2 regions of the Pseudomonas arvensis genome follow, and region 2 is predicted to be linked to the other one. Evidence: predicted binding sites of a transcription regulator. Region 2 holds the regulator's gene; the other holds the start of a gene.
The links. The regulator sigma-54, encoded in region 2, starts transcription at its own class of promoters, with help from an activator protein. The targets are predictions, from matches to a motif close to ANTGGCATNNANNTTGCTNT.
Positions count from the first base shown of each region.

Region 1 (11,477 bases), 630 kb from region 2:
GCAAAGATGCGCTGCATTCTACCCCTGAAGAAGACCCAAGACCGAAGCTATTGCCAAGAGTCATGGGCTCGCTGGCGATTGTCGGCCTGATGGTGGGCCTGATGATCGGCCGCCTGACCACGGCGGACCCGGTCGAACTGCAACAGGTGGAAACGACCGCGGACGGCGTCGTGGTGTGGTTCAACAGCGAACCCAAGCTGCACGGCGAGCATATCGATGGCACCGTGGCGTTGCTGTTTGACGCCCAAGGCAAGGCCGGTACCGGGCAACTCAAGGTCAACGACAAAGACGTGAACTGGCGCGTGCGCAAGACCGATGGCGGCCTGCTGCTGAACCTGGTGGCGGCTCGGCCATTGCGCGGAGAGTGGAAGGGGGAGGAGGTCGATGACCGCTGGCGGTTGGAGATCCATCTCCAGGAGCAATAAAAGAGGGAGTTCCCGGCCTGCCTGTACCAGGGCTCCCAAAACGGTTGAAGCCAAAGGCTTCGGTGTTAAAGAGGGGATTCTCGGCCTGCCTGTACCAAGGTCCCCGAAACTGGGTTGTACTGGGGTTGTTGCAGGGCGCGTGCCAGACTCGTCAAGTTTTGCCAAATAATTTCACCACAAAGCGCAAAGCCCCGGAATACGGGGCTTTGGTGGTTTCGGCTGGCGAGAGTTTTTCAGCGATAGCGGTGTTTCAGGTATCTGACCCGTGCCCAATGCCGGTTCATGGTGCATTGAAGCGGTGCACAGCCCCCTCCCACATTGGATAGTGGTGAGGTCCAGAATCAGGCGTCGTCGCCCTCATCATCATCCCCGCCATCAACCTTCATCCCCAACTCCTTGATCTTGCGTGTCAGGGTATTACGGCCCCAACCGAGCAACACAGCAGCGTCGCGGCGGCGGCCGGCAGTGTGCTTCAACGCAGTCTCAATCATGATCCGCTCAAACGCCGGCACGGCGCTGTCCAGCAGGTTCGACTGGCCGCGCGCCAACGCCTGGTCGGCCCATTGGCGCAGCGCTTGTTCCCAGTTGGTCACGGGGGCAGAGTCTTGCGGCAGGCTCAACAGCTCCGGTGGCAGGTCGCTGATATGCACTTCGCGCCCGGACGCCATCACGGTGATCCAGCGGCAGGTGTTCTCCAACTGGCGCACGTTGCCTGGCCACGGCAGGTTTTTCAGGTATTCCTCGGTTTCGCTTTTGAGCAGCTTCGGCTCGACGGCCAGCTCCTGGGCGGCGCGGCTGAGGAAGTGGCGGGCGAGGGTCGGGATGTCCTCGCGGCGGTCCGACATGCGTGGAATGTGGATACGGATCACGTTGAGGCGGTGGAACAAGTCCTCACGGAACTTGCCCGCATGCACCAGGGTTTCGAGGTTCTGGTGGGTCGCCGCGATGATGCGTACATCAACCTTGACCGGCGTGTGGCCGCCGACGCGGTAGAACTCGCCGTCCGCCAGTACGCGCAGCAGCCGGGTCTGGGTATCGGCCGGCATGTCGCCGATCTCATCGAGGAACAAGGTGCCGCCGTCGGCCTGTTCGAAGCGGCCGCGACGCAGGTTGGCCGCGCCGGTGAACGCGCCTTTTTCGTGGCCGAACAGCTCGGATTCCATCAAGTCTTTGGGAATCGCCGCCATGTTCAATGCGATAAACGGCGACGCCGCCCGTGGGCTGTGACGGTGCAGGGCATGGGCCACCAGCTCTTTACCGGTACCCGACTCGCCGTTGATCAGCACGGTGATGTTGGAGTGGCTCAAGCGCCCGATGGCGCGAAACACTTCCTGCATCGCCGGTGCTTCACCGATGATTTCCGGGGTGCGGGTCAGGGCCGGTGGGGCTTCCTGGTTCTGCTGTTCCTGGGCGTGCTGGTTGGCGCGCTTGACCAGCGCGACGGCCTCGTCCACGTCAAACGGCTTGGGCAGGTATTCAAACGCACCGCCCTGGTAGGACGCGACAGCGCTGTCCAGGTCCGAGTGCGCGGTCATGATGATTACCGGCAGGCGCGGGTGCTGCTCGCGAATCCGGGCCAACAGGTCCAGGCCGCTGGCGCCGGGCATGCGGATGTCGGAGATGATCACGTCGGGCTGCTGGCGCGCCAGGCGGCTCATCACGCCATCGGCGCTATCGAAGCTCTGGGTGGTCATGCCTTCCTGTTGCAAGGCTTTCTCGAGGACCCAGCGGATGGAACGGTCGTCATCGACGATCCAGACGGTTTCACTACGGCTCATGTCGAAGGGGCTCCTTGTTCCAGTGGCAGAAAGATCGAGAACGTGGTGTGACCCGGATGGCTCTCACACTCGATCAAGCCCTGATGCTGGCTGATGATGTTCTGGGTAATGGCCAGGCCCAGCCCGGTACCGTCCGGGCGGCCGCTGACCATGGGAAAGAAAATGGTTTCCTGCAGTTCCACAGGAATGCCCGGGCCGTTGTCGATGATCTCGACCTTGGTCACCAGACGATGGCGCACGTGGCCGATGGTGAACTGGCGCAGGGCGCGGGTACGCAGGCTGATGCGGCCCAGGCGCAGTTCGTTCTGGCTGCTGATGGCCTGCATCGCGTTGCGCACGATATTAAGCACCGCCTGGATCATCTGCTCGCGGTCGATCAACACGTCAGGAATGCTTGGGTCGTAGTCGCGCACCAGGGTGATGCAGCCCTGGCTCTCGGCGTCGACCAGTTGGCAGACGCGCTCCAGCACCTCGTGCACGTTGGTCATCGCCAGGGACGGCAGCTTGTTGGAACCGAGCATGCGGTCCACCAGGTTACGCAGGCGGTCGGCTTCTTCGATGATGACGTTGGTGTAGTCCTTGAGGTGCTCCTCCGGCAGCTCGCGGGCCAGCAACTGCGCTGCGCCACGGATGCCGCCCAACGGGTTCTTGATCTCGTGGGCGAGGCCGCGCACCAGCATCTTGCTGGTTTCCTGCTTGGACAACTGTGCTTCCTCTTTGGTGATGCGCAGCAGGCGATCACGCGGATGCACTTCGAGCAGCAGCAAGGTGGTGCCGTTGCTCAGGATCGGGGTCACGGCGTAGTCGACAGTCAGCGTCTGGCCCGTAAGCGCCGTGAGCATCGCTTCGCGCTTGGTGAACGGGTGTGCCTGCTCCACGGCCTGGCGCAACGAGCTCAAGGCTTCGGCCGACTCGGTGAACAGCTCGCTGATGAACTGCCCATGGCTGCGCTGGCCGCTGATGGCCAGGAGCATTTCCGCCGCCGGGTTCATGTACTCAAGACGCAAATCGTCATTGAGCAGGATGGTCGCGGTGGTCAGGTTGTCGAGTAGCAAACGGTGCAGTGCATCGCTGATGGTCATCAGGACCTCTTTTGGAGCAAGGCGCGGGCTTGAGGCACACGCTGATACAAGGAAAATGCAAAAACCAAACCAAGGCTCCGAAAAGAAGCGTTAAAGCCTTGAAATAGGGGTTTGAGGCGCGAAACTGTGGCGTTCTGCCAGCCTGCGCGGGAAGTTTCGAACCAAAATGGGCTGGACAGGTGGGAAGGGTGCAGCTAGTCGCACCAATATAGTGCGATTTGCTGCAGTCTGTTCAGGTAGCCGAAAAAAGCTTTAGCCGGGGTAGATGCACAGCTCGGCCGTAGCGCGGATCATGGCCAGTTGGCGAAGCGGGTCATTCAGTGGTTCGTGTACGGCTGCCGCCAGCCATTGCGGGCATTGTGGGTCTTTGCGCTGGGGCGTGAAGTCCGCCAGTTGTTGCAGCAGGCGTTTTTGCAATTGGTCCAGCTGCGGTCGAATCTGCTTTACCAGGTCCGGGCGCGGATCGTCGGGTGCCTTGCCCTGGAACTGCCAGTCGGACAGGTGGGTGTATTGCACCAGCTTGTTCGCCTCGATCTGCGCCGAGAAAAATTGCTCGGCGGTGGCGGGGTCGAGTTTGTAGCTTGGGGCCTGGGCGACGACGCTGGCGATCACCTCTTGTTCGCGTTTCTTATCTTCCACCGGTTTGTGGCTGTCCCATTTGCTCAGGGCCACTTGGTCGGCGATTTCCAGGCGCTCGGCGATGCTGTTGAGCAACGGCTCAAGCTTGGGCGGCGCGGCACTCGCACTGGCGCTGACAAATAACAGAGCGAATACAAATCGACGTTTCAATGGATATCTCCTTATGGGAGGGGGGGGCGCTGATGGTTAGCCGTATGCTCGACCGCCAAGCGGCCATCTGACAATCACCAGGCAAAAAAAGACCTCCCGAAGGAGGCCCTTTTCATCACGCTACGTCAAGCAGCGCTACCGGATCAGCAGCTGTAGTACAGCTCGTATTCCAGTGGGTGTACGAAGGTGCGAACCTTGATTTCTTCTTCGCTTTTCAGGCCGATGTAAGCGTCGATGAAGTCGTCGCTGAACACGCCGCCTTTGGTCAGGAACGCACGGCCCTTGTCCAGCTCTTCCAGGGCTTCTTTCAGGCTGCCGCACACTTGTGGGATCTCTTTGGCCTCTTCAGGCGGCAGGTCGTACAAGTTTTTGTCGGCGGCGTCGCCTGGGTGGATCTTGTTCTGGATACCGTCCAGGCCAGCCATTACCAGGGCAGCGAAGGCCAGGTACGGGTTGGCTGCTGGATCCGGGAAGCGGGCTTCGATACGACGAGCGCGAGGGCTGGACACGTAAGGAATACGGATCGAAGCGGAACGGTTGCGCGCCGAGTAGGCCAGCATTACCGGTGCTTCGAAACCTGGGACCAGACGCTTGTAGGAGTTGGTCGACGGGTTGGTGAAGCCGTTCAGGGCCTTACCGTGCTTGATGATACCGCCGATGAAGTACAGGGCAGTGTCGGACAGGCCGGCATAACCTTCGCCAGCGAAGGTGTTCTTGCCATCTTTGGCAATGGACAGGTGAACGTGCATACCCGAACCGTTATCGCCGTACAGCGGCTTAGGCATGAAGGTAGCGGTACGGCCGTAGGCAACGGCAGTGTTGTGTACGCAGTACTTCAGGGTCTGAACTTCGTCAGCCTTGGCTACCAGGGTGTTGAACTTCACACCGATTTCGTTCTGGCCGGCAGTCGCCACTTCGTGGTGATGCACTTCGATGACCAGGCCCATGTCTTCCATGGCGTTGCACATGGAGGTACGGATTTCGTGGTCGTGGTCGAACGGTGGAACCGGGAAGTAACCGCCTTTGATGCCTGGACGGTGGCCATGGTTGCCGCCTTCCACGTCCTGGTCGGACATCCAGGAGCCTTGTTCGGAGTAGATCTTGAACATGGAACCGGAGATGTCGGACTTGAACTTCACTTGGTCAAAGATGAAGAACTCTGGCTCCGGGCCTACGAATACAGTGTCACCGATACCGGTCGACTTCAGGTATTCCTCGGCGCGCTTGGCGATCGCACGAGGGTCGCGGTCGTAGCCTTGCATGGTCGAAGGCTCGATCACGTCGCACACCAGGATCAGGGTGGCTTCTTCGGTGAACGGGTCGAGCACGGCAGTGCTGTCGTCCGGCATCAGGATCATGTCGGAGGCTTCGATGCCTTTCCAGCCAGCGATGGAGGAACCGTCGAACATTTTGCCTTCTTCGAAGAAAGCATCATCCAGCGCATCGCGAGCCGGCATGGTCACGTGGTGCTGTGTGCCTTTGGTGTCCGTGAAGCGCAGATCAATCCATTTAACGTCATGATCTTTGATGAGTTGAACCGACTTCGACATAGTGTCCTCCGGGTGGCTTCGGGCTGGGGTAGTGGAGTTAGCCCTTAGAATGTGGGTGATGCCGGCGCGGATAGTCCGCCATGGCAACCTGCCTCACAAGAGAGCAAATTGCATGCCAGTGCGCCAACATGGGTTTTCTGCTCCAAAAACGCCCCTATAAAGGTGCATTGCGACAAAAGCCCGAAATTGGCGCACCGCAATGTGGCGCACGCGCTCGCAAATGCACCGCTTTAGTGCGAGTTGAGTGCTGTGCATATTAACTGGTTAAACCTTGAGCGATTTCCGCTATAATCCGCGCCCCCCTTTTTCAGCAGGCCCGGCGCGCGCTGTTTCCATGAAATTAATCGTTAAAGTCTTCCCCGAGATCACCATTAAAAGCCGACCGGTACGGACGCGTTTCATCCGTCAGTTGGCCAAGAACATCCGTGCCGTGCTCCGCGATCTGGACCCGGCTATGGTGGTGAACGGTGTGTGGGACAACCTCGAACTGGAAACCCGTGTCACCGACGCCAAAGCCTTGAAGGACATGACCGAGCGCCTGAGCTGCATGCCGGGCATCGCGCATTTCCTGCAGGTGGACGAGTACCCGCTGGGCGACTTCGACGACATCACCGAGAAGTGCAAGCAGCACTTCGGCAATGAGATCGAGGGCAAGATTTTTTCGGTGCGCTGCAAGCGCGCCGGCAAGCACCCATTCAGCTCCATGGATGTAGAGAAATACGTCGGCAGCAAGCTGCGTCGCGAGTGTGGCGCCGCCGGAATTTCCTTGAAAGCGCCAGAAATTGAAGTGCGCATGGAAATTCGCGACCAACGGTTGTTTGTGATCCACAGCCAGCACAACAGCATCGGCGGCTACCCGCTGGGCGCCCTGGAACAGACCCTGGTATTGATGTCCGGCGGTTTCGATTCCACGGTGGCGGCTTACCAGATCATGCGCCGCGGCCTGATGAGCCACTTCTGCTTCTTTAACTTGGGCGGGCGTGCACACGAATTGGGCGTGATGGAAGTCGCGCACTTTATCTGGAAGAAGTACGGCAGCTCCCAGCGCGTGCTATTTGTGAGCGTACCGTTCGAGGAAGTGCTGGGCGAAATTCTCGGTAAAGTCGATAACAGTCATATGGGCGTAGTATTGAAGCGTATGATGTTGCGCGCTGCGTCCCGGATTGCCGATCAGTTGCAGATCGACGCCCTGGTGACCGGCGAAGCGATTTCCCAGGTTTCCAGCCAGACGCTGCCGAACCTGTCGCTGATCGACTGCGTCACCGAGAAGCTGGTATTGCGCCCGCTGATCGCCAGCCACAAGCAGGACATCATCGATTTGGCAGAAGAAATCGGCACCGCCGACTTCGCCAAGCATATGCCTGAATACTGCGGGGTCATTTCGGTGAACCCCAAGACCCACGCCAAGCGCAACCGCGTGGAGTATGAAGAACAACAGTTTGATATGGCCGTTCTGGAGCGTGCGCTCCAGAACGCCAAGCTGGTCCCGATCGATCGAGTGATCGACGAATTGGGCCAGGATGTGCAGATCGAAGAAGTCAGTGAAGCCCTGGCCGGTCAGATCGTTGTCGACATCCGTCACCCGGATGCCGCTGAAGATGAGCCGCTGGAGATTCCTGGCATCGACGTACAAACGCTGCCGTTCTATGCATTGAACGCGCGTTTCAAGGAACTGGATGACAGCCGTCAGTACCTGCTGTATTGCGACAAAGGCGTGATGAGTCGCCTGCATGCCCACCATTTGCTCAGTGAGGGGCATGCCAATGTGCGCGTTTATCGACCGAGCTAAGAGCCCGGGGCTGTTTGCCTGTGGCCTGCGTCACCGGCCCCCCGACTCTGCCGTCAAGCTGTAACGGCAAGGCCTGACTCTACTGTTAATCGCTGCCACGACCTGTCAGCACACCGAATCCTCTGATCGAGATACACAAGTGATCGAAAATCTACGTAACATCGCCATCATTGCTCACGTTGACCATGGTAAAACCACCCTGGTAGACAAACTCCTGCGTCAATCCGGCACCCTGGAGCGCAACGAGCTCAACGACGAGCGCGTGATGGACTCCAACGACCAGGAAAAAGAGCGCGGTATTACCATCCTGGCAAAAAACACCGCTATCAACTGGAACGGCTACCACATCAACATCGTGGATACCCCGGGCCACGCCGACTTCGGCGGCGAAGTAGAACGCGTAATGTCGATGGTTGACTCCGTTCTGCTGCTGGTTGATGCCCAGGACGGCCCTATGCCGCAAACTCGTTTCGTGACCAAGAAGGCTTTCGAAGCCGGCCTGCGTCCGATCGTGTGCATCAACAAGGTTGACCGTCCAGGCGCGCGTCCGGACTGGGTTCTGGACCAGATCTTCGACCTGTTCGACAACCTGGGTGCCACCGAAGAACAGCTGGACTTCAAAGTCGTCTACGCCTCGGCCCTGAACGGCATTGCCGGTCTGGACCACACCGACATGGCTGAAGACATGACCCCGCTGTACCAGTCGATCGTCGACAACGTACCTGCGCCGAATGTTGACCGTGAAGGCGCGTTCCAGATGCAGATCTCGGCACTGGACTACAACAGCTTCCTGGGTGTTATCGGCGTTGGCCGTATCGCTCGTGGTAGCGTCAAGCCGAACACCCCGGTTGTTGCTATCGGCGCCGACGGCAAGAAGCGTAACGGTCGTATCCTGAAGCTGATGGGTCACCACGGTCTGCACCGTATCGACGTTGAAGAAGCTTTCGCCGGCGACATCGTCTGCGTCAGCGGCATGGACTCCCTGTTCATCTCCGACACCCTGTGCCAGCCGGACAACGTTGAGGCGATGAAGCCTCTGACCGTTGACGAGCCAACCGTTTCCATGACCTTCCAGGTAAACGACTCGCCTTTCTGCGGTAAAGAAGGCAAGTTCGTGACTTCCCGTAACATCAAGGAACGTCTGGACAAAGAGCTGCTGTACAACGTTGCACTGCGCGTTGAAGAAGGCGACTCGGCTGACAAGTTCAAGGTTTCCGGCCGTGGTGAGCTGCACCTCTCGGTACTGATCGAAACCATGCGTCGCGAAGGCTTCGAAATGGGCGTTGGTCGTCCAGAAGTGATCATCCGTCAGGTTGACGGCGTGAAGCAGGAACCGTTCGAAAACGTCACCATCGACACCCCGGAAGAATCCCAGGGCAAGGTGATGGAAGAGATGGGTCTGCGTAAAGGCGACCTGACCAACATGGTGCCGGATGGCAAAGGCCGTGTGCGTCTGGAATACAACATCCCTGCTCGTGGTCTGATCGGTTTCCGTAACCAGTTCCTGACCCTGACCAACGGTGCTGGCATCCTGACCTCGATCTTCGATCGCTACGACACCATGAAGTCCGGCGACATGTCCGGCCGTCAGAACGGTGTTCTGGTATCGGTAGAAACCGGCAAGGCACTGACCTACTCCCTGGAAACCCTCCAGGCGCGTGGCAAGCTGTTCGTTGAGCACGGTCAAGAGATCTACAACGGTCAGATCGTTGGTCTGAACAGCCGTGACAACGACATGGGCGTCAACCCAACCAAAGGCAAGAAGCTCGACAACATGCGTGCTTCGGGCAAAGACGAAACCATCGCTCTGGTCCCACCTGTTCGCTTCACCCTGGAACAGGCCCTGGAATTCATCCAGGACGACGAGCTGTGCGAAGTTACGCCTAAGTCGATCCGCCTGCGTAAGAAGATCCTGGACGAAGGCGAGCGTACCCGCGCTGCCAAGAAAGCCAAGAACTGAGTTAACTCAGGCTGAATGAAAAACGCCCCCGGTCGAAAGGCCGGGGGCGTTTTTTTATGTCTGCGGTTTCTGTGGTGGCTGTAATGGCCCCATCGGGGGCAAGCCCCCTCCCACATTTTGATCTGTGAATACATTCAAAGGTGGGAGGGGCTTGCCCCCGATGAGGCCCTAGGAAGCTTCACAAATCTTGGATCAGAACTTGTCGAGGGTCTTGAACTTGGTCTCGCGCACCACTTCTTTCGGCTTATACGCGCAATACCCCGGACGCGGCCCGATCTTCGGGTGATTGCGGCAGGTATCCGGGCGCTTGTCATAAATAGTGCAGAAGCGCGTCTTACGATCCAGATACAGGCAGTCGTTGTTGCTCATGCGCTGCAGGGTAAAAATCTCGGATTTGTTGTTGTAGCGTTCGACGATGCCTTCCTTTTGCAACCGCTTGGCGATGTTCTTCGGCGGATCGCCGCGTTCGAACTCATCGACGATGCCAATGCGGATCAGGTCCTTGATCTTCACTTCGACCGGCAGCGTGCAGCAGCTGGACACGCAACCGCCGCACATGTGGGCGGAATATTTCTGCCAGGTCTCAAGACGGTCTAGTTCCGCGGCGGCGATCAGTTGAGGCTTCATCAAGGTTCCAAAAGGTGGGGCTGTATCCGGGCGCGGGATAATACCGGGATTGGTGGTTTTTTGAACAATATTTTGCGTATTTCATCCCCAACGGTGCGTTGGGCGAAAGCAGGCACGGCCAATGCATCAAAACCCTGCAAAGGTAAATGCGTTAAAAAAGTGCCGAACCAGAGCAGTCACCGTCTGTCAGACCGTCTAGGCTCTAGCAACTCCTTCTATCTCGCCCGAGGTCGCATTTGATGTCTCAGGAACCACTTGCACGAGAAGCAGAGGTAGCCGCATTTCGCGATGCCGTCTTGACCAAACTCACCTACGCGGTGGGCAAGGACCCGGATCACGCCTTCGACCACGATTGGTTCGAAGCCATTGCCCTGGCCGCACGCGACCAGATGGTCGACCACTGGATGGACCACACGCGGCGTATCTACCGCAAAGGTCAGAAACGGGTGTATTACCTGTCCCTTGAATTCCTCATCGGCCGTTTGCTCTACGACAGCTTGAGCAACCTCGGTGTGCTGGAGATTGCCCGCGAGGCGCTCAGCGAACTGGGCGTCGACCTTGAGCGCATCCGCCTGCTGGAGCCCGACGCGGCGCTTGGCAACGGTGGCCTGGGCCGCCTGGCCGCCTGCTTTATGGAAAGCATGTCGACCCTGGGCATTGCCGGCCACGGTTATGGCATTCGGTATGAACACGGCCTGTTCCGCCAGGCGATTGTCGATGGCTGGCAGCAGGAGCAGACCGAACGTTGGCTGGATTTCGGCAACCCGTGGGAGTTCGAGCGCGCCGAGGTGATCTACCCGATCGGCTTTGGCGGCAGCGTGGAAACCCTGCCGGACGCTGCCGGCAAGCTGATCCAGGTGTGGACGCCCAACGAAACCGTGCGCGCCGTGGCCTACGACACGCCGGTGGTCGGTTGGCGCGGTGCCAGCGTCAACACCCTGCGCCTCTGGCGTGCGCGGGCGGTGGAAGACCTGCACCTGGAGCGCTTCAACGCCGGTGACCACCTGGGCGCCGTCGCCGAAGTGGCCCGTGCCGAAAGCATCTCCCGGGTGCTTTACCCGGCTGACAGCACCGAAGCAGGGCAGGAACTGCGCCTGCGCCAGGAATACTTCTTCGTCTCCGCTTCCCTGCAAGACCTGCTGCGCCGCCACAAGAACATGCACGGCTCGGTGCTGAGCCTGGGCGAACACGCCGCCATCCAGCTCAACGACACCCACCCGTCCATTGCCGTGGCCGAGTTGATGCGTCAACTGGTGGACTTGCACGACATCGCCTGGGACGCCGCTTGGCAGGTCACGGTCGAAACCTTGTCCTACACCAACCACACCTTGTTGCCCGAGGCTTTGGAAACCTGGCCTGTAGGGCTGATGGAACGCATGCTGCCCCGGCACATGCAGATCATCTACCTGATCAATGCCCAGCACATCGACTCGCTGCGCGCCAAAGGCATCCACGACTTTGACGTGCTGCGCGCCGT
Region 1 covers NZ_CP162038.1:364,012-375,488, forward strand. Annotated here, with positions in the region: gene AB3G88_RS01655 (hypothetical protein) at 1-425, shown strand, start outside; gene ntrC (nitrogen regulation protein NR(I)) at 767-2,203, opposite strand; gene glnL (nitrogen regulation protein NR(II)) at 2,200-3,285, opposite strand; gene AB3G88_RS01670 (chorismate mutase) at 3,538-4,074, opposite strand; gene glnA (type I glutamate--ammonia ligase) at 4,218-5,624, opposite strand; gene thiI (tRNA uracil 4-sulfurtransferase ThiI) at 5,959-7,413, shown strand; gene typA (translational GTPase TypA) at 7,553-9,373, shown strand; gene AB3G88_RS01690 (YkgJ family cysteine cluster protein) at 9,566-10,000, opposite strand; gene AB3G88_RS01695 (glycogen/starch/alpha-glucan phosphorylase) at 10,240-11,477, shown strand, end outside.
Region 1: glnA (type I glutamate--ammonia ligase) is a predicted target of sigma-54. The motif match lies at 5,725-5,744, and genes of this name have one in related genera.

Region 2 (11,477 bases):
TTTGATGATGGTGATGGATACGGCGCTAGGTTAACCCCGCTCCTGTAGGGTGAGTTTACTCACCCTCATCAAAGAAGTTATTGATCAGTGCCACCAGGGCATCCATCGCTTCCTGTTCCTGTTCGCCTTCCGTTTTCAAGTGAATCTTGGTGCCCTTACCGGCCGCCAGCATCATCATTGCCATGATGCTTTTGCCATCGACCATGCTTTCCGGTGTACGCCCTGCCCTGATCTGACAGGGGAACTGCCCGGCAACGCCGACAAATTTGGCTGAGGCGCGGGCGTGCAGGCCCAGCTTGTTGATGATTTCAATTTCCAGAGCGGGCATCGCGAAGGTGTTCCTTTCAGCTGAGGTCGCGGTGGCGAACCTGGACGTTCTTGAGGGTTTGTTGCAGTACCTGGCCCAGGCGCTCGGTCAGGTATACGGAGCGGTGGTGACCACCGGTGCAGCCAATGGCAATGGTGACATAGGCCCGGTTGCTGGCAGCAAAGCGCGGCAGCCATTTGAGCAGGTAACTGGAGATGTCCTGAAACATCTCCTCCACATCCGGCTGCGCGGCCAGGTACTCGGCTACGGGTAGATCCAGCCCTGACTGGTCACGCAATTCCGGTTTCCAATAAGGGTTGGGCAGGCAGCGCACGTCAAACACGAGGTCCGCATCCACTGGCATGCCGCGTTTGAACCCAAAGGACTCGACAAGAAACGCCGTGCCAGGCTCCGGCTGATTCAGCAGGCGCAGCTTGATGGCATCGCGCAGTTGATACAGGTTAAGGCTGGTGGTGTTGATCTTGAGGTCGGCGAGGTCAATGATCGGCCCCAACAACTTGGTTTCGTCCTCGATGGCTTCGGCCAGGGAGCGGTGGGGGCTGCTGAGCGGGTGGCGCCGGCGGGTTTCGGAGAAGCGCTTTAATAACGTCTCTTCGTCGGCATCGAGGTACAGCACATCACAATGGATGTGCTTGGCGCGCACTTCTTCCAGCAATTCCGGGAATCGCGAGAGGTGGCTCGGCAGGTTGCGGGCGTCGATCGAAACGGCAACCAGGGGTTGCGCCAGCTCGGTGTGGATCAGAGCACGTTCCGCCAGCTCTGGCAGCAGGCCGGCAGGCAGGTTGTCGATGCAATAGAAGCCATTGTCCTCAAGAACGTTGAGGGCGGTGCTTTTACCCGAGCCGGAGCGGCCGCTGACGATGATCAAACGCATGGTTACTGCCCGTTTTGCTCATCCAGGACAACTTGGTACAGCGCCTCGTTGCTGCTGGCACTGCGCAGTTTGTCGCGTACTTCCTTGCGGTCAAGCATGCTGGCGATCTGCCGAAGCAGTTCCAGGTGCGCATCGGTGGCGGCCTGCGGGACCAGCAGAACAAACAGCAGGTCGACCGGGGCACCGTCGATGGCGTCGAAATCGATAGGGGCGTCCAGGTGCAGCAGGGCGCTGACAGGTGTTTCGCAGCCTTTGAGGCGACAGTGAGGAATGGCGATGCCGTTGCCAAAACCGGTCGAGCCGAGTTTTTCACGGGCAATCAGAGCCTCGAAGACATCTTGCATCTCCAGCTCAGGCACTTGGCTGCTGATCAGGTTGGCAATTTGTTCGAGGGCTTTCTTCTTGCTGCCGCCCGGCACGTTCACGAGGGAACGGCCGGGGGTCAGGATGGTTTCAAGTCGGATCATGGGTTGGGGGTGTTAGCGGCCAGTGCCATTAAGAAGGCTCTGCTGCTTTTCCTTATGCTTTTTAAGTTGGCGGTCAAGCTTGTCAGTCAAGGCATCAATTGATGCATACATGTCCTCATGCTCGGCATTGGCGACTACTTCGCCACCGGGAATCTGCAGGGTCGCCTCAACTTTCTGCTGAAGCTTGTCGACCTTCATGATGACTTGCACGTTGGTGATTTTGTCAAAATGCCCCTCCAGGCGTTTCAGCTTCAGCTCGACATACTCGCGCAGGGGAGGGGTGACTTCTACATGGTGTCCACTGATGTTGACTTGCATACAGCTTCTCCTTCGTTGCCAGTGCATAAAGCGACGGGTAGGAATACCCGTCACTGGAACGCTGTGGCCCGCCCGTCACATCAAACGCTTGCGCTCGCTGGAAGGCGCGATCCCAAGGGATTCGCGGTACTTGGCGACGGTTCGACGGGCGACCTGAATGCCTTGTGCCTCCAGTAAACCAGCGATCTTGCTGTCACTCAACGGCTTTTTCTGATTTTCCGCAGCAACCAGTTTTTTGATGATCGCGCGGATCGCCGTTGACGAGCATTCGCCGCCTTCGGAGGTGCTTACATGGCTGGAGAAAAAATATTTCAACTCATAAATACCCCGTGGGGTATGCATGAATTTTTGCGTGGTCACGCGTGAAATTGTCGATTCGTGCATGCCTACCGCCTCGGCGATGTCGTGCAGGACCAGAGGCTTCATTGCTTCGTCGCCGTATTCCAGGAAGCCGCGCTGATGCTCGACGATCTGGGTGGCCACTTTCATCAAGGTTTCGTTGCGGCTCTGCAGGCTCTTGATGAACCAGCGGGCTTCCTGCAGCTGGTTGCGCATGAAGGTGTTGTCGGCACTCGTGTCGGCCCGGCGTACAAAGCCGGCATATTGCGGGTTGACCCGCAGGCGCGGCACAGACTCCTGGTTCAGCTCAACCAGCCAGCGCTCGTTGTCTTTGCGCACGATTACATCGGGCACCACGTACTCGGCTTCGCTCGACTCGATCTGCGAGCCCGGACGCGGGTTCAGGCTTTGCACCAGCTCGATGACCTGGCGGAGGTCGTCTTCCTTGAGCTTCATGCGACGCATCAGTTGGGTGTAGTCGCGGCTGCCCAGCAGGTCGATGTAGTCGGTAACCAGGCGCTGGGCCTCAGCGAGCCATGGCGTCTTGGCGGGCAGCTGGCGCAGTTGCAACAGCAAGCATTCGCTCAGGGTACGGGCGCCGATGCCGGCCGGCTCGAACTGCTGGATGCGGTGCAGCACCGCTTCAATTTCGTCCAGCTCAATGTCCAGTTCCGGGTCGAAAGCCTCAAGAATTTCTTCGAGCGTCTCGTCCAGGTAACCCTGGTTGTTGATGCAGTCGATCAGGGTGACGGCGATCAGTCGATCGGTATCAGACATCGGTGCGAGGTTCAGTTGCCACAGCAGATGGCTCTGCAGGCTTTCACCGGCGGAGGTGCGGGTGGTGAAGTCCCACTCGTCATCGTCGTTGCTGGGCAGGCTGCTGGCGCTGGTCTGATAGACGTCTTCCCAGGCGGTATCTACTGGAAGCTCGTTGGGGATGCGTTCGTTCCAATCGCCTTCCTCCAGGTTGTCCACCGTAGGGGCAGTTTCCTGATAGGACGGTTCCTGCACGTCCGCGTTGGGTTTTTGCTCGATGTTGTCGGCCAACGGGTCTGCGTTATCGAAGTCGTCGCCTTCTTCCTGGCGTTCGAGCATCGGATTGGACTCCAGGGCCTCCTGGATTTCCTGTTGCAGGTCCAGGGTCGACAATTGGAGCAGGCGGATGGCCTGTTGCAGCTGCGGTGTCATCGTCAGCTGCTGGCCCATTCTCAGGACTAGCGATGGTTTCATGGCAGGGGCTTAACACCTTATTCGCCGGCGCAATGCGCCATCCACGACAGGGCGCGTGAGCGCCAAACATAAGCAAATTATATGCCTGATATCGAGGGCTTTGCCTAGAGCGCGGTAACAATAAAAAACCGGAGGTTCTTATTGACTCCCGCGCATCGGGCAAACGACCTGCCACCGCCTTGTTATTACAGGCGGGTTTACAGGCGAAACTCGTGACCCAGGTACACTTCCTTGACCAGTTCATTGGCCAGGATGGTAGCGGAGTCGCCCTCGGCGATCAGTTGTCCATCGTTGACGATATAGGCGGTTTCGCAGATATCGAGGGTCTCACGCACATTGTGGTCGGTGATCAGTACACCGATGCCCTTGGCCTTGAGGTGATGGATGATCTGCTTGATATCGCCAACCGAGATAGGGTCGACGCCGGCAAACGGTTCGTCCAGCAGGATGAACTTGGGGGCAGTGGCCAGGGCACGGGCGATTTCCACGCGACGCCGCTCGCCACCGGACAGGCTCATGCCAAGGTTGTCGCGAATGTGGTTGATGTGGAATTCCTGCAGCAGGCTTTCCAGTTCCTGGCGGCGGCCGTCACGGTCCAGTTCCTTGCGGGTTTCAAGGATGGCCATGATGTTGTCGGCAACCGACAGTTTGCGGAAGATCGACGCTTCTTGCGGAAGATAACCGATACCGGCACGGGCACGACCGTGCATTGGCTGGTGGCTGACATCCAGGTCGTCGATCAGTACGCGACCCTGATCCGCCTGGACCAGGCCGACGATCATGTAGAAGCATGTGGTCTTGCCTGCGCCGTTGGGGCCGAGCAAGCCGACGATCTGGCCGCTGTCGATCGACAGGCTGACGTCGCGCACGACCTGACGGCTTTTATAGGCCTTGGCCAGATGCTGGGCTTTCAGGGTTGCCATTACTCGGCCTTCTTCTTCGGCTGGATAACCATATCGATACGCGGACGCGGTGCGGTCACCTTGCTGCCATTGGCGCGGCCGGCGTTGGCGATCTGTTTCACGGTGTCATAGGTGATCTTTTCACCTTCCGTGGAGTTGCCATCGGGGCTGAGCACCTTGGCCTGGTCGATCAGCACAATGCGATTCTGCTGCGCGTGATACTGGATGGTCTTGCCGTAGCCCTTCATCGGGCCGGTGTCGGTCGCGGACTGCTTCTGTTCGAAGTAAGCCAGGTTGCCAACCGAGGTCACGACGTCGATATCACCGGCTTGGGTGCGCGTCAGTGTCACGGTATTGCCGGTGATTTTCATCGACCCTTGGGTGATGATCACACCGCCGGTATAGGTGGCAACACCTTGCTTGTCATCGAGTTGCGCATCGTCAGCCGAGATGTGGATCGGTTGCTGGCTATCGTTCGGCAGAGCCCAGGCGCTCACGCTTCCCAGTGCTGCGCCCAAACCGAGCAAAATAGGGAGAGTTTTAACGAGCCTCATACTGTCCTCTTACGTTCGATAGCAGGTGTATCCTGCTTTCTTTCAAATACGCTTTCATTCCCTTGCCAGTCGATACACCGCCAGCGCCGTCGATTCTAACGTCTTGCTCGGTCTGCGCATATTGCTTCTGCGGGAATACGGTCATGCGACTGCTGGTAATCACCGTGTCGCGGTCTTTTGCGTCCGTGCGTGCAACGCGTACCGAGTCGATCAGCTCTACCTCGGTGCCGTCAGGGTTCACCTCGCCACGCTTGCTGGTGACATGCCACGGAAATTCTGTGCCGCGGTACAGGTTCAGGTCCGGGTTGGTCAGCAGGGTGACTTCGGTGGCCTTCAAGTGTTCGACTTTGTCCGAGGTCATTTCGTACTGCAACTTGCCGTCGGGCAGGAACTGCACGCTATAGGCGTCGGTGGCGTAATAGTCGATAGCCCCTCCGTCGACCTGTGCAGCAGGCTGGTCGAGGAAGCGCCCCGGGCTGATATTCCAGTAGCCCACCGCGAGCAGCAGCGCGGCGATGACCCCGAATAGCAGGAAGTTGCGAATCTTTTTACTCAGCATAAAACGCTCTATAGGTAGGCGGCGTGTGCCGCTTCAAGGCTGCCCTGGGCTCGCAGGATCAGTTCGCAGAACTCGCGGGCCGCACCTTCGCCGCCACGGGCAGAGGTGATGCCATGGGCGTGCTCGCGAACAAACGCCGCCGCATTGGCGACGGCCATGCCCAGGCCCACTCGGCGAATGACCGGCAGGTCGGGCAGATCATCGCCCAAGTAGGCGACCTGCTCATAGCTTAGGTTGAGTTGGCCAAGAAGCTCGTCCAGAACCACCAGTTTATCCTCGCGGCCCTGATACAGGTGAGGAATCCCCAGATTTTGTGCGCGGCGTTCCACAACGGGGGTTTTCCGGCCGCTGATAATCGCGGTCTGCACGCCCGCAGCCATCAGCATTTTGATGCCCTGGCCGTCGAGGGTGTTGAATGTCTTGAATTCACTGCCATCTTCGAGGAAGTACAAGCGACCATCGGTCAGCACGCCGTCAACGTCGAAAATCGCCAGCTTGATGTTCTTGCCGCGTTGCAACAGGTCGCTGGTCATTTACATCACTCCCGCACGCAACAAGTCGTGCATGTTCAGGGCGCCGACCGGGTGGTCGTCGCTATCGACCACCACCAGGGCGCCGATCTTGTGGTCTTCCATGATCTTCAAGGCTTCGGCTGCCAGCATTTCAGGGCGGGCGGTCTTGCCGTGCGGGGTCATCACGGCGTCGATGGTCGCCGTATGGATATCGATGGTGCGGTCCAGGGTACGGCGCAAGTCACCGTCAGTGAATACCCCGGCCAGGCGCCCGTCAGTTTCCAGGATCACGGTCATGCCCAAGCCCTTGCGGGTCATTTCCATCAGCGCGTCCTTCAGTAACGTGCCGCGTTGGACGTGGGGCAATTCATCGCCCGAGTGCATGACGTTTTCCACTTTCAGCAGCAGACGGCGGCCCAGTGCGCCACCAGGGTGGGAAAATGCGAAGTCTTCAGCGGTGAAGCCCCGGGCTTCAAGCAGCGCAACGGCCAGGGCGTCGCCCATGACCAGGGCTGCGGTGGTGGAGGAAGTCGGCGCCAGATTCAGCGGGCAGGCTTCGTGGGCCACATGAACATTCAGATTCACTTCGGCCGCCTTGGCCAGCGTCGACTCTGGATTGCCAGTGACGCTGATCATCTGGATGCCCAGGCGCTTGATCAGCGGCAGCAGGGTCACGATTTCGTTGGTGGTGCCAGAGTTGGACAGTGCCAGGATGACGTCATCCTTGGTGATCATGCCCATGTCGCCGTGGCTCGCTTCGGCGGGATGCACAAAAAATGCGGTGGTCCCGGTGCTGGCCAGGGTGGCGGCGATCTTGTTGCCGACGTGGCCCGATTTGCCCATGCCGACCACGACAACGCGGCCTTTGCTGGCCAGAATCATCTCGCAGGCGCGTACGAAATCTGCGTCGATATGGGCCAGCAAGCCTTCTACGGCTTCGACTTCGAGGCGGATGGTGCGTTGTGCGGATTGAATAAGGTCGCTGGATTGGCTCATGTCTGAAATCGTATAGCCTGACGAAAAGTCGGCGATTATAGCGGTAATGATCAATTCCCTCACGCAAGTTCGTCAGGCTTTGTTCTTTGGGTTCCTGAGATCGATCCTCAGTAACACAGTCGGCAACGTTTTTTCCCTGTCCTGAAACTGAACTAGCGCCGTTCCGGCCTTGGGCGCGTTGTACCAGCAGTGATATAGTTCGCCGCCAGTTCGGTCCGCCCAGCCCATGAGGCTATCTATATGCGTCGCCGTTGCAAACGTTTGTCGCATGCGTGGTGTCTGAGTGAGAGGCTGCATCCCAAGGAGTTTAGATGAGTGCCGATAACGCCTACGCGGTCGAGCTGAAGGGACTGACCTTCAAGCGCGGGACGCGCAGCATCTTCAATAACGTCGATATTCGCATTCCCCGTGGCAAGGTCACGGGCATCATGGGGCCGTCCGGTTGCGGCAAGACCACCCTGTTGCGGCTGATGGGCATGCAATTGCGCCCCAGCGCCGGCGAAGTGTGGGTCAACGGCCAGAACCTGCCGACGCTGTCGCGCAGCGATCTGTTCGATGCGCGCAAGCACATGGGCGTGCTGTTCCAGAGCGGTGCGCTGTTTACCGACCTCGATGTGTTCGAGAACGTGGCGTTCCCGCTGCGGGTGCACACCCAGCTGTCCGATGAAATGATTCGTGACATTGTGTTGCTGAAATTGCAGGCCGTGGGCTTGCGTGGTGCCATTGACCTGATGCCCGACGAACTGTCCGGTGGCATGAAGCGTCGTGTGGCCCTGGCGCGCGCCATTGCGCTCGATCCGCAGATTCTCATGTACGACGAGCCCTTCGTCGGTCAGGACCCGATCGCCATGGGCGTGCTGGTTCGCCTGATCCGTCTGCTCAACGACGCCCTGGGCATCACCAGTATCGTGGTGTCCCACGACCTCGCAGAAACCGCGAGCATTGCCGATTACCTCTATGTAGTCGGCGATGGCCAGGTGCTGGGGCAGGGTACGCCCGAAGAGCTGATGAACGCCGATAACCCGCGCATTCGCCAATTCATGACTGGCGATCCCGATGGCCCTGTGCCTTTTCACTTTCCGGCAGCGGATTACCGCTCAGATCTTCTGGGGAAGCGCTGATGCGCAAGACATCTCTTATCGAAAAGGTTCGCCTTTTCGGTCGCTCGGGCATCGACATCGTCGAGGTGCTGGGTCGTTCGACGATTTTCCTGTTTCACGCCTTGCTCGGCCGCGGTGGCATTGGTGGCGGCTTTGGCCTGTTGCTCAAGCAACTGCATTCGGTGGGCGTGATGTCCCTGGTGATCATCGTGGTCTCCGGGGTCTTCATCGGTATGGTGCTGGCATTGCAGGGCTTCAATATCCTGTCCAGCTACGGGTCGGAGCAGGCGGTGGGGCAGATGGTTGCCCTGACGCTGCTGCGTGAGCTGGGGCCGGTGGTGACCGCGTTGCTGTTCGCCGGTCGTGCGGGCTCCGCGTTGACTGCCGAAATTGGCAACATGAAGTCCACCGAACAGCTGTCCAGCCTCGAAATGATCGGCGTGGACCCCCTCAAATACATTGTTGCCCCGCGCCTGTGGGCCGGCTTCATCTCCCTGCCATTGCTGGCGATGATCTTCAGCGTGGTTGGTATCTGGGGCGGTTCGTGGGTGGCGGTAGACTGGCTGGGTGTCTATGACGGCTCCTACTGGGCCAACATGCAAAACAGCGTGACCTTTAGCGGTGACGTGCTCAATGGCGTTATAAAGAGCATCGTCTTCGCCTTTGTAGTGACCTGGATCGCCGTATTCCAAGGCTATGACTGTGAGCCCACTTCAGAAGGGATCAGTCGCGCCACCACCAAGACCGTTGTGTACGCCTCGCTGGCAGTACTGGGCCTTGACTTCATTTTGACCGCCTTGATGTTTGGAGATTTCTGATGCAAAACCGCACTGTGGAAATCGGTGTCGGCCTTTTCTTGCTGGCTGGCATCCTGGCTTTACTGTTGCTGGCTCTGCGAGTCAGCGGCCTTTCGGCCAGCCCCACCGCCGATACTTATAAACTTTACGCATACTTCGACAATATCGCCGGTTTGACTGTCAGAGCTAAAGTGACCATGGCCGGTGTAACCATCGGCAAGGTCACGGCAATCGATCTGGACCGCGACAGCTTCACCGGGCGAGTGACCATGCAGTTGGACAAGAAGGTAGATAATCTGCCGACCGACTCCACTGCATCTATCCTCACTGCGGGGCTGCTGGGCGAGAAGTACATCGGTGTCAGCGTGGGCGGGGAAACAGCCCTGCTCAAGGATGGTTCGACCATCCACGACACGCAGTCGTCGCTGGTGCTTGAGGACCTGATCGGAAAATTTTTGCTCAATACGGTCAATAAAGACGCCAAATGAGGAATCTGTTCATGATCTCTACCTTGCGACGTGGCCTGCTGGTACTGCTTGCAGCACTGCCCTTGATGGCCAACGCGGCAGGTTCTGCGCACGAACTGGTGCAGGACACCACCAGCAAGATGCTGGCTGACCTGACGGCCAATAAAGAACAGTACAAGCAGGATCCGAGCAAGTTTTACGACGCGCTCAATACCATTGTGGGCCCCGTCGTGGACGCCGAGGGTATTTCGCGCAGCATCATGACCGTCAAGTACTCGCGCAAGGCAACACTTGCGCAGATGCAGACGTTCCAGGAAAACTTCAAGAAAGGCCTGTTCCAGTTCTACGGCAACGCCCTGCTGGAATACAACAACCAGGGTATTACCGTCGCTCCAGCCGGTGATGAATCCGGTGATCGCACCAGCGTCAACATGAGCGTCAAGGGTAACAACGGCGCCGTTTACCCGGTGCAGTACACCCTGGAGAAGATCAACGGCGAGTGGAAACTGCGTAACGTGATCATCAACGGTATCAACATTGGCAAGCTGTTCCGTGATCAGTTCGCCGACGCGATGCAGCGCAATGGCAACGACTTGGACAAGACCATCAATGGTTGGGCCGGTGAAGTTGCCAAGGCCAAGGAAGAAACCGACAAAGCTGCCGGGAAGCCTGCGCAATGACCGAGTCGGCTGTTCGTCTCGGCGACGCTGGCGAGTTGTTCCTCAGCGGTGTGCTGGATTACCGCACCGGGCCTGACCTGCGCAAGCAGGGTCAGGCGCTGATCAAGACCAGCACGGCTTCTGCGCTGGTGCTCGATTGCTCGGCGGTGACCAAGTCCAGCAGTGTCGGTTTGTCGTTGCTGTTGTGCTTCATGCGTGACGCCGAAGCGGCGAAAAAGCAGGTCAGCATCCGGGCTTTACCCGAAGACATGCGTGAAATTGCCGAAGTTTCGGGTCTGACCGAGCTGCTGGCGCATCCTTAATACACATTATCAGTGAGGCCCCCCGTCAGAGTCCTGCTATGCGGGGTTCGCAGGCGCGGGGCTTTTTTGTATGATGTGCGACCCGTGCGCACTGGGCGCCGATAGAGGTTGATCATGCAGGCCCTAGAAGTTAAAAGCTTTCTCGAAGGAAAGCTGCCCGATACGAGCGTAGAAGTTGAGGGCGAAGGCTGCAATTTCCAGCTGAACGTGATTAGCGATGAGCTGGCGGCATTGAGCCCAGTCAAGCGTCAGCAGCAGATCTATGCCCATTTGAACCCGTGGATCACCGATGGCAGCATCCATGCGGTCACTATGAAATTTTTCAGCCGCGCGGCCTGGGCCGAGCGCACCTGAGCCCCCAAGGCGTCGAGATTCTTATGGATAAATTGATTATTACCGGCGGTGCCCGCCTTGATGGCGAGATTCGCATTTCCGGTGCGAAAAACTCTGCCTTGCCGATCCTGGCAGCGACCCTGCTGTGCGATGGCCCGGTGACCGTGGCCAACCTGCCGCACCTGCACGACATCACCACCATGATCGAGCTGTTCGGTCGCATGGGCATTGAGCCGGTGATCGACGAGAAATTGTCCGTCGAAATCGACCCGCGCACCATCAAGACCCTGATCGCCCCGTACGAACTGGTGAAAACCATGCGTGCGTCGATCCTGGTACTCGGCCCTATGGTTGCTCGTTTCGGCGAAGCCGAAGTCGCCCTGCCTGGCGGTTGCGCCATCGGCTCGCGTCCAGTGGACCTGCACATCCGTGGCCTGGAAGCCATGGGCGCAGTCATTGACGTTGAAGGCGGCTACATCAAGGCCAAGGCACCGGAAGGCGGCCTGCGTGGCGCTAACTTCTTCTTTGATACCGTCAGTGTGACCGGTACCGAGAACATCATGATGGCCGCTGCCCTGGCCAAAGGCCGCAGCGTCCTGCAAAACGCCGCGCGCGAGCCTGAAGTAGTCGACCTGGCCAACTTCCTGAACGCCATGGGCGCCAAGGTAGCCGGTGCTGGTACCGACACCATCACCATTGATGGTGTAGAGCGTCTGCAC
Region 2 covers NZ_CP162038.1:990,208-1,001,684, forward strand. Annotated here, with positions in the region: gene AB3G88_RS04445 (ZIP family metal transporter) at 1-34, shown strand, start outside; gene AB3G88_RS04450 (HPr family phosphocarrier protein) at 56-328, opposite strand; gene rapZ (RNase adapter RapZ) at 345-1,202, opposite strand; gene ptsN (PTS IIA-like nitrogen regulatory protein PtsN) at 1,205-1,669, opposite strand; gene hpf (ribosome hibernation-promoting factor, HPF/YfiA family) at 1,682-1,987, opposite strand; gene AB3G88_RS04470 (RNA polymerase factor sigma-54) at 2,063-3,556, opposite strand; gene lptB (LPS export ABC transporter ATP-binding protein) at 3,754-4,479, opposite strand; gene lptA (lipopolysaccharide transport periplasmic protein LptA) at 4,479-5,012, opposite strand; gene lptC (LPS export ABC transporter periplasmic protein LptC) at 4,999-5,571, opposite strand; gene AB3G88_RS04490 (KdsC family phosphatase) at 5,580-6,104, opposite strand; gene AB3G88_RS04495 (KpsF/GutQ family sugar-phosphate isomerase) at 6,105-7,079, opposite strand; gene AB3G88_RS04500 (ATP-binding cassette domain-containing protein) at 7,391-8,200, shown strand; gene mlaE (lipid asymmetry maintenance ABC transporter permease subunit MlaE) at 8,200-8,997, shown strand; gene mlaD (outer membrane lipid asymmetry maintenance protein MlaD) at 8,997-9,464, shown strand; gene AB3G88_RS04515 (MlaC/ttg2D family ABC transporter substrate-binding protein) at 9,476-10,123, shown strand; gene AB3G88_RS04520 (STAS domain-containing protein) at 10,120-10,425, shown strand; gene AB3G88_RS04525 (BolA family protein) at 10,540-10,779, shown strand; gene murA (UDP-N-acetylglucosamine 1-carboxyvinyltransferase) at 10,803-11,477, shown strand, end outside.